2 linked regions of the Rubripirellula amarantea genome follow. The main gene of each other region encodes a partner of the protein of the gene in region 2 in a complex. Links are inferred from orthologs where the notes say so. Each region holds a gene or a part of one and is shown on either strand. Other genes may lie near its edges.

Region 1 (5,836 bases), 1.4 Mb from region 2 along the record:
ACAATGCGATTAACGTCGACAGTGGTGAAACGCTTTCGGTGTCGACCTTCGATGCTTCGACAACCGCGGGCGGATCTGTGCGGTTAGATTCTGCAACCGGTCGCCTGTTCTACACGCCACCATCGGCGACGTTCTCGGGAAGCGATTCGTTTACTTACACGGTTGCGGACTCGACGGGCATGACCGCGACAGGCACGATCTCGATTACGGTACTCGACTACGTTGCTCGCGACATCGTTTACTCGATCACGGGATCATCGGCACTTCGACTAGGCTCATCGAACATCATGCTGCGAGGCAACAACATTCTTGGTGAAGAGGTCAACGTTGCCGGTACGGCTTCCAGCACAGGTGTGTCCTTCCCAGGTGTGTTGCCAGGCGAATACACGATCGAAGTTCCCGCTATTCCATTCTTGGTGGGCGGCGAACAAGCTCAGTCGATTCCCGTTTCCAGTGACGCCGACGATGGCAATGCCACAATTCAGAGCACATTGGGCACACTGCGACCGGAGTACATTTCGATTCGCGACTTCCTACGGTCCACGCCGCGGCAATCGTTGTTAGTCGCCGTGGCTCCCGGCCAATCGAGTCTGATGACGACAACCACGCCGTCGACGGATACCATCGAGAACGCGACGGCTCAATTGGATGCTTCCGGCCAGAACCTGACGATTCGAGGCACGCTGACCGACGCCACGACGTCGGAGGTCGAGAACATTGAAGTCACGCTTCCGGCTTCCAACGACCGCCGCGTGGAAGCTCGCGGCGAAGTCGACGGCCTGCGTTTGTACAAGGTCAGTGTCGAAGAAAGCGAAGTCGAGTTCACGACGACATCAACGACGACGACCACTGCGGCAGCGAGTTTGCTGACCCAAACGGCGTCTGAATCGGCTGAAATTGCGGCAAATTCGGCTGCCAGCACGAATTCTTTGACGCTCGGATCGACGGTCCCCGAGGCCGAATCGGCAGCAGTTTCGTCGACTAGTGCGGAAAATGTCTACGCACCAGCGCCCGAAGGTTCCTCGTCGTCGGCATTGGTGTTATCCACCGGTGAAGCGGACGTGTGGACTGATACTCCTGCCGACTTAGTTGATTCGCCAGCGACCGCATCCTTCGAAAACACCGCAAATAACGATGTTTCCGTGGATGCAGCGATGCAATCGGTGAGTGAACAACTGACTCTTCAGTCACGAACGGCCGATTCATTAAGCGAGAGCAAAACGCTTAGTGAAGAGGGAATCGACACTGTCTTGGGCGAGCTTGCTTGACGATAATCCGAGATCGGTTGTTTAGTGGTCCGTCAAGCCCCCATAATGGAAAGCCCGCAAATCGTTGGTTTTTTGGCGAAAGCCGGGTTGCAACGATTGCTTCGCGGACTTAACACTTTGCCCGTACAAAACACGTGGACGGAAATTTTTGCCGGCCCATCCCATCCCCTTGCTACTGAAGAAGGTTCACCCCATGGCGAAAGCTGCCGCAGCACCGAAGGCACCGACCAAGACTCAGATTTTGGCGAACATCGCTGAATCGACTGAACTATCGAAAAAGGACGTCGCAGCAGTGTTTGATGCACTGACCGCCGAAATCGACAAGGCCATCTCCAAGGGTGGTCCTGGTCAATTCGCGATCCCTGGCCTGTGCAAGATCATTCTGAAGGACGTTCCTGCAAAGCCAAAGCGCAAGGGCCGCAACCCTGCCAACGGCGAAGAAATCTGGCTCAAGCCAAAACCCGCTACCAAGAAGCTTGCCATTCGTCCTTTGAAGGGCCTGAAGGAAATGGTCTAAGTCGTTTCTCGACCCAGATTCATCTGATAAGCCGCAGTCACGTTGGTACGATCGCCACGTCACTGCGGTTTTTTTATGGCCAAACGTCAACGCACCGGTCCCAACGCACCGGTCCCAACGCACCGGTCCCAACGCACCGGTCCCAACGCACCGGTCCCAACGCACCGGGGCCCTGGGAAGTCGCCAACAGCAATCGCGTAACGAGCTTCACCTGAGTCCTGAGACCTGAGTCCTGAGACCTGAGTCCTGAGTCCTGAGACCTGAGACCTGAAAACCCTATCTCTCGATCACGGATTCAATGCGGACGGCCTTCTTGCCCTTGAAGGCGCCGATTCGTGCGTTGAACTTCGGTACGTCCTGAACCGCCAGCTCCATGGAAGCGGTGACCGCTTTTTCAGTCGTGATCACATCGCCAACAGCCAGCTCAAGCAAGTCCGCCGTTTTGATCTTCGATCGTGCAAGCGTCACCGTGATGTCCACCGGTGCATCGCTCATGCTGTGCGAGATTCGATCGCGAGTCTCCTCCGACGGATTGGCTTTTCCGTAGCCGACCCAACCATTGCGAGACAGCTTTGAATTGAACCCTTCGATGGTATTGAACGGAATGCACAGGTTCAGCATTCCGCGGTTCTTGCCCAACGCGACTTCCAAGCCCACCAAAATCACGACTTCGTTGGGCGGTACGATTTGCACCAATTGAGGATTGCTTTCGACCTTGTCGATCCCAAATTCGAGCTCGACGATGTTCTCCCACGATGTCTTGAGTTGCGTTAGAAACAGCTCTACGACGCGTCCCATCAAACGAGTTTCAATTTCCGTAAGCGGACGTCGAATGGTGTCGTTGGGATCGGGGTCGCCACCGAGCATTCGGTCGATGATCGCATAAGACAGTGTGGGCGAGATGTCGAGAATCCAGTTGCCTTCCAGCGGCGAAGCGGACAAGACATTGAAACAGCTAGGGTTATCGAGGCTGAAAACGAACTCGCTATAGGTCAATTGATCCACTGACAACAGTTTGACTTCGATCATCGTGCGCAGCATGCCCGAGACCGCCGCCCCGAAATTTCGCGCTAAAGACTCATGCAGCGAGTGCATCGCCCGCATTTGCTCTTTGCCGACTCGTTCAGGCCTCTTGAAGTCATAGGCCGTCACGCGGGCTCCCGCACCCAAAATCGAGGATTGCTTGCTGCGTGCGGTCGCACTGTGCTCGTTGCTATATTTTGGCTGCTCTGGCTTGGTCGGAGCCGAATCCACCGACTCCATCGCCTTTAGCAGGCTCTCGACTTGGTTCTGGCTGAGTGATTCTTCGGACATGGTCCTTATTTCCTAAACGGAGTTTCCCGACTTGGTTTCTACAGTGCAGCCCCACTGTGTCGCCAGATCGAAATTTGGCAGACGGACCGGCCCAGACCGCTTTGGAGGTCGACCTCGCAAGACGGCTGGGAAGAAGCCGCCGCAGTGTCATCTCCAGATCTCGGCATCCCGGCATCTGGCCTCGCTCGTGTCGGCCTTTCCGGCTATCACCCAGGTTGCCGTCAACTTTGCTATTGCCACCAGGCTGCCGTCAACTCTGGGGCTCCCTAACGTCGCCTGCTCATCCAGATGGCCCTAAAACGCTGGTCCCTAGGTATTCCTTGTCCCTCGAGGCGATCGCCGTTGACGGCCCCCACCGAGGCCCTAAAGCTCGTCCCAGGTTGGCACGAGCCGACCGTAAAGCCGCCAGAGGTAATCTAGCGGGTGCAGACTCATCGGATCTTGATTGTCGGGCCAAACAAATGGGTCGAGCAGACTGTCCTCAAATTCACTCCCGATGATGCTCGGTCCCATCCGGATTCCACTGCGATAGTTTCGATTGTCGTAAAACAGCGTATCCGTTCCCGTCCCACCACTCACGATTAAAAGAGGATCGCCGATGATCAGGTTTTGGTCCCAAATCAACGTATCATTGCCAGCCTCGCCGTGGATGGTCACCAAGTAGGTCGCGAAGTTGTTGTTGATCAGATCAAACGTATCACTGCCTTCCCCTCCACGCACTGTTAGCGAATCGATCGAAGAAAGGTTCACCTCGACCGCGTCGTCTCCATTCCCAGCCTCAACGACCAACTGAGTGGCATCAACACGATTGATGCTGACATAGTCGTCGCCGTCGCCTGCGATCACCGAGAAGACGCCCGTGACTCGAGGATATACGATTTGGAAGAAGTCATCGCCGCCGCCTAAATCAACGTCGAACCGTTCGTAGGTGGTATTCTGGACTCCTAGTCCACGCTGTAAGTCGCTCATCGAGAACAAGTCGTCGCCTCCGAAGAGACTCAAGACAATCATGTCGACGTGGTCAAGCACCAACGTTTCTTCGCCGTTGATCGTCGTTCCCGGTAAGCCTCGAACGGTAAGTTCCTGACGCCCACCCGACCTCAATCGCGTGTCGACAAAGATCCGATCGTCGAACTGCGTTCCCATGATATTAGCTCGACCGTTAACGAGCGTGACCGTAACATCGTGCGTGGACGCATCGTGTAACGTTTCATACTTGATCCAACCGGGATTCGAACGTATTCCATCTACCGCTCGCCAGGGTCCACTGAGCGACGTTCCCTCAAATGAAAGCGGTGTGACGCCTTCAATAAGTCCAGAGTTGTTTCCACCGCCACCGTCGATCCAAACATCGCTGTGAGTGCGAATGGTGTTGGCAACGAAGTTGATGTTGTCGTCACCTTCCCCAGCCGAAATGAGAAAGCGATCGTACAGCGGCGAGTTTAGAAATGTGTTGCTACGGATGTCGATTGAATCGCTACCGCCTTCGCTAACTAATCGCGAACTGCCATCGATTCGATTATCGATCAATTGCACGCCATCGTCGCCTAGGCCGACGTTCAAGCGAAGGTTCGATAGTTGAGAGTCGGAAACGACGACTAAGTCATCACCACGTAGTGTCACGATGGTCGATGATTCGGTGAATCGCATTTTGTCGACCCAAACGACATCGCTTCCATTTCCGACGCGAAGATTCAACGTGTCGAATACAGCCATCGCGGACGTGGACGACTGCATTACGATTTCGTTTTCGCCACCCTTCAGATTCACTTTGAAGTCGCTAACCGCATTGAAACCAATGGCTGATCGTCCGTTGATGAGCGTTCCATCACGACCTCGAACAATCACATGCCGGGTCGCCGGGTTCGCCTCGATGGACAAGTGGTCGTCGTCGAACGATCCAGCAAGCACTAGTTCGCCGTCCGAATAGGATGCTGCGACATTAGCAGCCAACAAGCGCCGACCTTCCAAAGCTTCGAACTTTCCTATTCGACATTGATGCTTGCGTTGCCTGCACATACGAAACCCTATTGCTTGCTGATGACTGACCGACCGTATCGGCGCTTTCAAGAGAAAGCCATCAGTGGCAAAGGCTGTGCCGTTTCGAAAACGCGGCAGTTGCCTCAATGAATCGTGCTACATCGCCGCAAGGACGCGACAATACGCACACATGCTCGATTCGACGAAGCTTAGGTCGGCATCGCCATGAGGCTATCAAGGCGACAAACTAGTTGCCAATCACCAACTGATCATGGCACCGATATAGGCACCGCTCATGAAAAGCTTGCCGGACGAATTGATTGGCTGCTCGGGACTAGCAGCATTGCCTTGAAACTGCTCTGGTGCCAAGGCAACGTCATTAAGCCATAGCATTTGATAGCCGGCTCGAACCTGGAACATCTCGCTAACGCACGCGGTGATGCCCGCATCGACGTCACCCAAGAAGGCCGCGTCGGTGTTGCTGACGGAAGAACTGCGAAACTCAACGGTGTTGTTGACGTCACGAAGCATCGAGTCTGAACTCGCCTCGTTTCCAAAAATCCCAACCTTGCCGGTTACATGTCCTCGCAGGAAACCGGCGACAATCGTCTCTTCGATCGACGCACCGAGTTGACCGCCGAACATATCGTTCTGGGTGTCGATGTCGTAGTTGCTGACGAAGTTGCCGTCAGTACCGGTAAGTCGAAACGATTCGTCAAGAGAAAAGTATCGAGCACCGAACATCCAAGAGAAGTTT
Region 2 (5,768 bases):
TGATCAACTACTACCGCGATGAAGTCCGTGTGCGAGGGAAATTTGGTGCCGCCGGGCGTGCGCTTCAGCATGCCGTTTTGCCATGCACGCTTGCCTCCTTCACAACCGCCATCGGTCTGATTTCGCTATTCACTAGCAACCTGGCACCGATCAGCAACTTCGGTCTCTACAGTGCGGTGGGAGTAATGTCGACGCTCGGCATTTTGTTCTCGTACTTACCCGCGGCGTTACAGGTTTTTAGTCCCAAGGTTGGCGATCCCAACGAAGATGCGCCGCCCGACGCTCCGCGAGTTGAAAGTCAGCTAAGCCAGTGGTGGGCAAGCGTTGGCCGAACGATTGCTAACCATCACGTGCTGGTGACCACGGCGTGTTTGCTGTTCATGGTCGCATGTGGAATTGGCATGCGGCAAATAAAGACGTCGGTGCAACTGCTGGAATTGTTTGATTCCCGCGCTCGTATCATTCGCGATTACGCATGGCTCGAAGAGAACTTCGGCAAATTGGTTCCGATGGAAGTCGTCGTTCGCATGCCCAAGTCGATCCAAGCGGATGCGGTGTCCGACGACGAGACGCCTGTATCACCGGTTCAGTTAGGCTTGTTAGAGCGTGTCGAGGCGGTGTCACGCATTCGCAAAGTGGTTCATCGCACGCTCGGTGAGCCTGGTATGGGAGTGGTGGGCCAAGCGACGGGTGCCGACACGTTCTTGCCAACCTTGCCGGAGCCTTCGAATAGTTACAGCCCCGTTCGGGCGAAGTTCAATCGCGAACTGCTTGCCGCGCAAGATCAATTGCGCAACAACGACTACTTGAAAATCGAGAAGTCGGGTGAGTTGGAAGGTAGCGAACTTTGGCGTATCTCGCTTCGCGTTGCCGCACTTTCGGATGTCGACTACGGACAATTCATTACGACCGTTCGGGAGTCAGTGGCACCTGTATTGCGGGCGTACGAAACCCGTGAAGAAATCGTCGAAGTCCTGACGGACCAAAACACGGGCAAACTGAAGCGTGGTTCTAAGGTGTTGATTGTGGGAGCGCCAAAGCCAGCTTCGCTCGATCAAACGGAACTGGTATCCGACGATCACACACAAATCTTGGCTCGCAATACTTACCTAGCAACGCTGGGTGAATTGTTGGCCGGGGAGCGGATCGAGTCACCCCGTTGGTTGTCCTTAACGCCTGAGAAAACACGCGAGTTGCTCGCGAGTGACCGATGGACGAAAGTACTCTCTGAGTTTGACGTCGTTGTGTGGGCAGGAGGTGATGGCTTCGCTCAATCTAATTTTGCGAGTGCTAAAAACCTGCTCGATGTGCGAGGTATCGAAACGAAGCCGTTGGAACCGAAGTTATTGGCTGACCGAGTTCCCGGCGTTGAAGGTGGCGGTTCAGTTCAAGCGATTTACACGGGCGTGATCCCGGTGGTCTACAAGGCTCAGCGGACACTGCTGACAAGCCTTGCCGATTCGATTGCGTTGGCGTTTGCTCTGATTGCCGTCGTCATGATCGTGCTCTTGAATCCAGGGTCGGATTGGCTTCAGAAAACTCATCCTCGGAACTTGATGGATGGGTTGGCTGCCGGATGCGTAGCGATGATCCCCAACATCTTCCCAGTTGTGGTGATCTTTGGCTTGATGTGCCACATGGGCTTGGAAATTGACATCGGCACGATGATGACCGCGTCGGTTGCCATGGGCGTTGCCGTCGACGATACGATTCACTTCTTGTCATGGTTTCGTGAAAATCTAGACCGAGGCAAGTCTCGCGCCGAGGCTGTGATTGAAACTTATCGTCGTGTGGGGCCAGCGATGACTCAGACCACCGTCGTCGGCGGGTTGGGGTTGTTCGTGTTTGCTCTTTCGACGTTCACGCCAACTCAACGTTTCGGGACGTTGATGTTGATGATGTTGTTCGCCGCGCTCGTGGGAGACCTAATCCTGTTGCCCGCATTGCTGGCCGGTCCTTTGGGTCGATTCTTTAAGCCGAGATTGGACAAGAACGGTGTGCCTATTCATGCGGAATCAACACACCTGAATTTCAACCCATCCCAAGACGCGGCGGGTCACCAAGCAGCGACCGTCGGTGTTGCGGGCGATCAGGAAGAAAATTCGGGCAAGACCAGCGATGTCGAAGGCATTCCGCAGTTGAAGGTTCATTTCCCCGCGGAACGAGCTGACCGGCCGCACCCCATTAATCGCAAGTAGGCACGATTTGGGCTGGGTAATTCCGTTCAGCGGAATCAGGTTCAATTCCGCTCAGAAACCACTGGCGTGAATGATTGCAGTGCCGGAGCGTTACGTACGCTCGTTCGCAGGCTGCAGCACCGCCATGTTGCCACCCTCGTTTGTGCTCGGTAGCAATCAAGTTGTTCTGAAGCAGTGACGTGATCGGCAGCAGTGACGTGTTCGGCAGCAATGTAATCGCCGAATGTACCGAAGGTCGTTGTGGGCCATGATGCCTTGGTATCAAGTAACGTACTCTTCTTCCTCTTCGCCGGTGGGACGCGAGATCTCGCCGCAATCCTCGAGGTGGCGAACGATATCGACGACCTTTTGCTGAACGGCTTCGACTTCGGTGACACGAACACTGCCGAGGTAGCCAATTTCCTCTTTCAAGTTTTCCGCAGCACGAGAGCTCATGTTTCGCATGATCTTCTCCTGCAGTTTGGAACTCGCTCCCTTGAGTGCCATCGCCCACTGAGCCGTTTCGACGTTCTTAAGCAACGCTTGAATATCGCGGTCGCCCAGTTTGGAAATGTCTTCAAAGACAAACATCAAGCGACGGATTTCGTCGGAAAGTTCAGGGTCGTCACGACCTAAGGCATCCATGATGTTGCGTTCGATCGATCGCTCGCAAACGTTCAGGATTTCGGCGACGCTTTCGATGCCGCCGGAATTGCTTTGCTGCTGATTGACCATACTCGACAAACGCATTTCCAGCCCGTATTCCAGTTCAGCAACCGCCTCGGGGCTGGTGCGGCCAATAGTGGCGATACGACGGATGACCTCAAGCTGTTTTTCGGGATCCAAACCGCCCATCACATCCGAGGCGTAGTGGCTGGGAACGTGGCTGAGCAGAAGTGCGATCGTCTGCGGGTGCTCCTCGCCGATGAACTGCAGCAGAGTTTGGGCGTCGACTTTCTTGACGAAGCCGAATGGCATCGCCTCGATCGTCTGCTGAAGGTTGCCGATCAGTTCACTGGCGTCGCGTCCTAGTGCTTCCTTGATCAGTTCCTTGGCACGCTCGAGTCCGCCCGGACTGGCGTAGATTGAGCTCGCCTTACTGGTAAGAAACTCCGCGATCACAATCTCTTGTTCATCGCCGCCGACCGATTCGGTTTGAGCGATCATGATGCTGATCGCTTCGATATATCGCGGCGGTAGCTGGCCGAGAATCTTCGCAGCAGTCTTTGTGGGCAGGCTCATCAATAAGATGGCTGCCTTCCTTAGTCCGGCCTCTTCGAGATTCATAACGGGAAGTCGTCGCGTTGCGAGTTGAGATCATGAGAATGAATGGTCACGCTTTTCTATCTATCGTCTTTTCTGCCGACACCGGGGATGGTGATCAACGATGATTCCAGTTGTGAGGATTAGCGAAGGTGTTCGCTTCGACTTCCCGATTGGTTGGAGTCGCAAGAGCCGCCCTGCCGTGAGCGACCCGTGGGATATTCTGGAAAGTCAAACGACTTCCCCAGGGACGTAAATTTCTCAAGGACATTGGCGTAGAGCAGCTTACCAATCCCACCCCAGGCTGCCGTTGCTCACATTCAACCGCAGTTGGCCGTTGGCAGGTTTGTAGGCCCAGATTCCGGGCAGGTTGGGGTTGGGCGTGACGGGAGATCGTTCCGAATCGCTAACGTCGTAGTGAACAATGGTGTCAAATTCAGATTCGGTTCGTAGGCGGGGAGTTGGAAACGGTTGGTTCAGCATGGGACCGACGACGGCAACCAGTTGCCCCGCAGGCGGATACTGGCCATCGCGATCCTTTGCCATATCGATGGCTTCACGCAACACGCTCAGTTGATGTTTGATTCTGGCCTGCTCAGGATGATCCCCGAGATCTAAGTAATGTGGCAGTGCGATCACAGCGACGATCCCCACGATCAACGCGGCGATGATCGAATCGATCAGCGAGAACGCGCGAGAGGGTGGCCCATGCGATTGAAGCAATGCACGGCAGTTTGTCCAATTAGCACCATTGTGTCGGATGGCTAGTGGCATTGGTGTGGAGTCACTCAGTTGCAAGGAAATCAGAAATCTGACGATGGCAACTGAGGAATGTTGTGATCCGAAAACGTTCAGGACGTTGTCAAAACAGAACGTTGATATTTGGGAACGTTGATATGAAGGATCCAACAAGACGTTGGGATCCATTGTTGACTCAAACCGACGTCCCCGGGCTGCCACCGAGAACACTGAAACCTAGCCCGACGATACGCCATTAAAGGTGATCGCCGAACTTTGCGGAAAAAAATGCCCGCACTATCGGGGGTTGTCCCCTCTCATAATCGTCCTAACCGGATTGAGTGTCATGTCGCAGGGCGACAGGCATGGCGGCGCCGCGATCGTTGAGTCATCGCAACTCATGTTGTCTTGTCGAAACATGGGTCGTTGCTTCCGTGCGACATGACTCGGGTGGAGCCGTTGGTCCGTGATTCTGTCGCCTTGTATCGGCGGCAATGTCCGTGGTTTCACAAAGCTCTCGGAAACAGCAGGAAAAACGCACTTCTCGGCTTCGCTGTGACTGCTTTTAACGTGGCGATGCCGGCCTGCGGATCTATCGCGGCAGCGTAGAGCCATGGTTGGCAAGCGATTTGCCTTGATCAGTAAGGAAAAGCCGCCGCAGCTCGTTTCGTGATCCACGCGATCTTGCTCGGAGGGCAACTGATCCGCGATGCCTAGGAGATCTCCTTGACCCAACATTCCTCTGATTCTTCGTCGTCATTGCGTCCGCATCTGACCGTTGTGTTTGCCATCGTGGTGATTTGGCTCGCTGGCCGAGCCTCCGCTCAGGAGCAACTCGAGCAATCCTACTTCGGTGATGCTCAGGCTGTTTCCCCGCTGTGCTATCCACCGATTCAGTTTGATGCGCAAACGATGTTCGAAGACCCGACGTTCTATTCTGATCAGGTGTTGCCCTACGCAGATTCGGCGTTACCTGCTCGAATTGACATTGATCCTGCGACAGCTATTTCGCGATCAAATTTTCAGGCCGGCAGCCATCGTGCGGACAAGCCCGTGACCGTTGAGTTGTCATCCGCGCTTGCCAATTTAGACGCGGACTCGGATCCCGACGGATGGCGTGCTCAAGTCGTTTTGCGTGATCGCGAAGGTAACTTGGTGGTGGCTAGATCGAACGCAACCTTCAAGCTGATTCCGCGAATCCCTTTGGCGGATCATCAACAATTCACCGATGCCGACGTCGCAGCGGCCACTTGGTCAATGCCTTTGAAGTTTGATCAACGTGGTGTCGCTATGGTCACGCTGCCACTTCGCCAATCATTGAAGCCCATCTTCGGATGGTCATCGGCGATCGCTCCAAGTCCGTTCGACCAAGTGGGAGCACGCAGTCGTAATCATGGGCGATACCGCAATCAGCAAGGGGCGTTCGGTCGTGACAACACCGTCGTGAGAAATGATTGGCGAGACCGATTGGGCATGCCTAGTACCGCGGTCATGCAGGTTCGCGTGTCGGTGCCGGGTTCCGGCGTGTTCGAAGCGGTTTCGCCGGTTTGGATTCGCCCCCCATCACTGGTCGATTCACGCTGGCCTTAT

Evidence for each region. The genes of interacting proteins can lie anywhere in the genome.
Region 1: the proteins of fliG (region 2) and fliM are in contact, whole or in part, in a crystal structure (PDB 4QRM), measured with the Thermotoga maritima proteins. The link is inferred for Rubripirellula amarantea from one-to-one orthologs. Residues at the interface, in WP_004082903.1 of Thermotoga maritima: Phe122, Ser125, Glu126, His127, Pro128, Gln129, Thr130, Val133, Glu157, Arg161, Leu164, Leu165, Arg167, Ser169, Glu171, Val172, Glu175, Ile176, Asn179, Lys182; in WP_004081085.1 of Thermotoga maritima: Tyr124, Leu127, Asp128, Ile130, Met131, Gly132, Gly133, Pro134, Glu136, Pro139, Arg141, Thr144, Glu145, Ile146, Glu147, Ser149, Ile150, Lys153.

What each region holds. Positions count from the first base shown.
Region 1 is NZ_SJPI01000001.1:3,605,633-3,611,468, reverse strand. What follows is about bases 1,081-3,911. They hold fliM (flagellar motor switch protein FliM), read right to left. Parts: upstream 3,100-3,911; coding sequence 2,062-3,099; downstream 1,081-2,061. Other genes in these bases: Pla22_RS13105 (hypothetical protein), read right to left, coding at 3,463-3,911; Pla22_RS13115 (HU family DNA-binding protein), read left to right, coding at 1,462-1,785; Pla22_RS13120 (Ig-like domain-containing protein), read left to right, coding at 1,081-1,268. Outside these bases: more of Pla22_RS13120, read left to right, coding at 1-1,080; more of Pla22_RS13105, read right to left, coding at 3,912-5,055; Pla22_RS13100 (hypothetical protein), read right to left, coding at 5,338-5,836. UniProt on the Bacillus subtilis protein: One of the proteins that forms a switch complex that is proposed to be located at the base of the basal body.
Region 2 is NZ_SJPI01000001.1:2,167,685-2,173,452, forward strand. Bases 1,463-4,225 are described here. They hold fliG (flagellar motor switch protein FliG), read right to left. Parts: upstream 3,465-4,225; coding sequence 2,460-3,464; downstream 1,463-2,459. Other genes in these bases: Pla22_RS07870 (efflux RND transporter permease subunit), read left to right, coding at 1,463-2,198; Pla22_RS07880 (type II secretion system protein), read right to left, coding at 3,726-4,214. Also shown: more of Pla22_RS07870, read left to right, coding at 1-1,462; Pla22_RS07885 (hypothetical protein), read left to right, coding at 4,905-5,768. UniProt on the Bacillus subtilis protein: One of the proteins that forms a switch complex that is proposed to be located at the base of the basal body.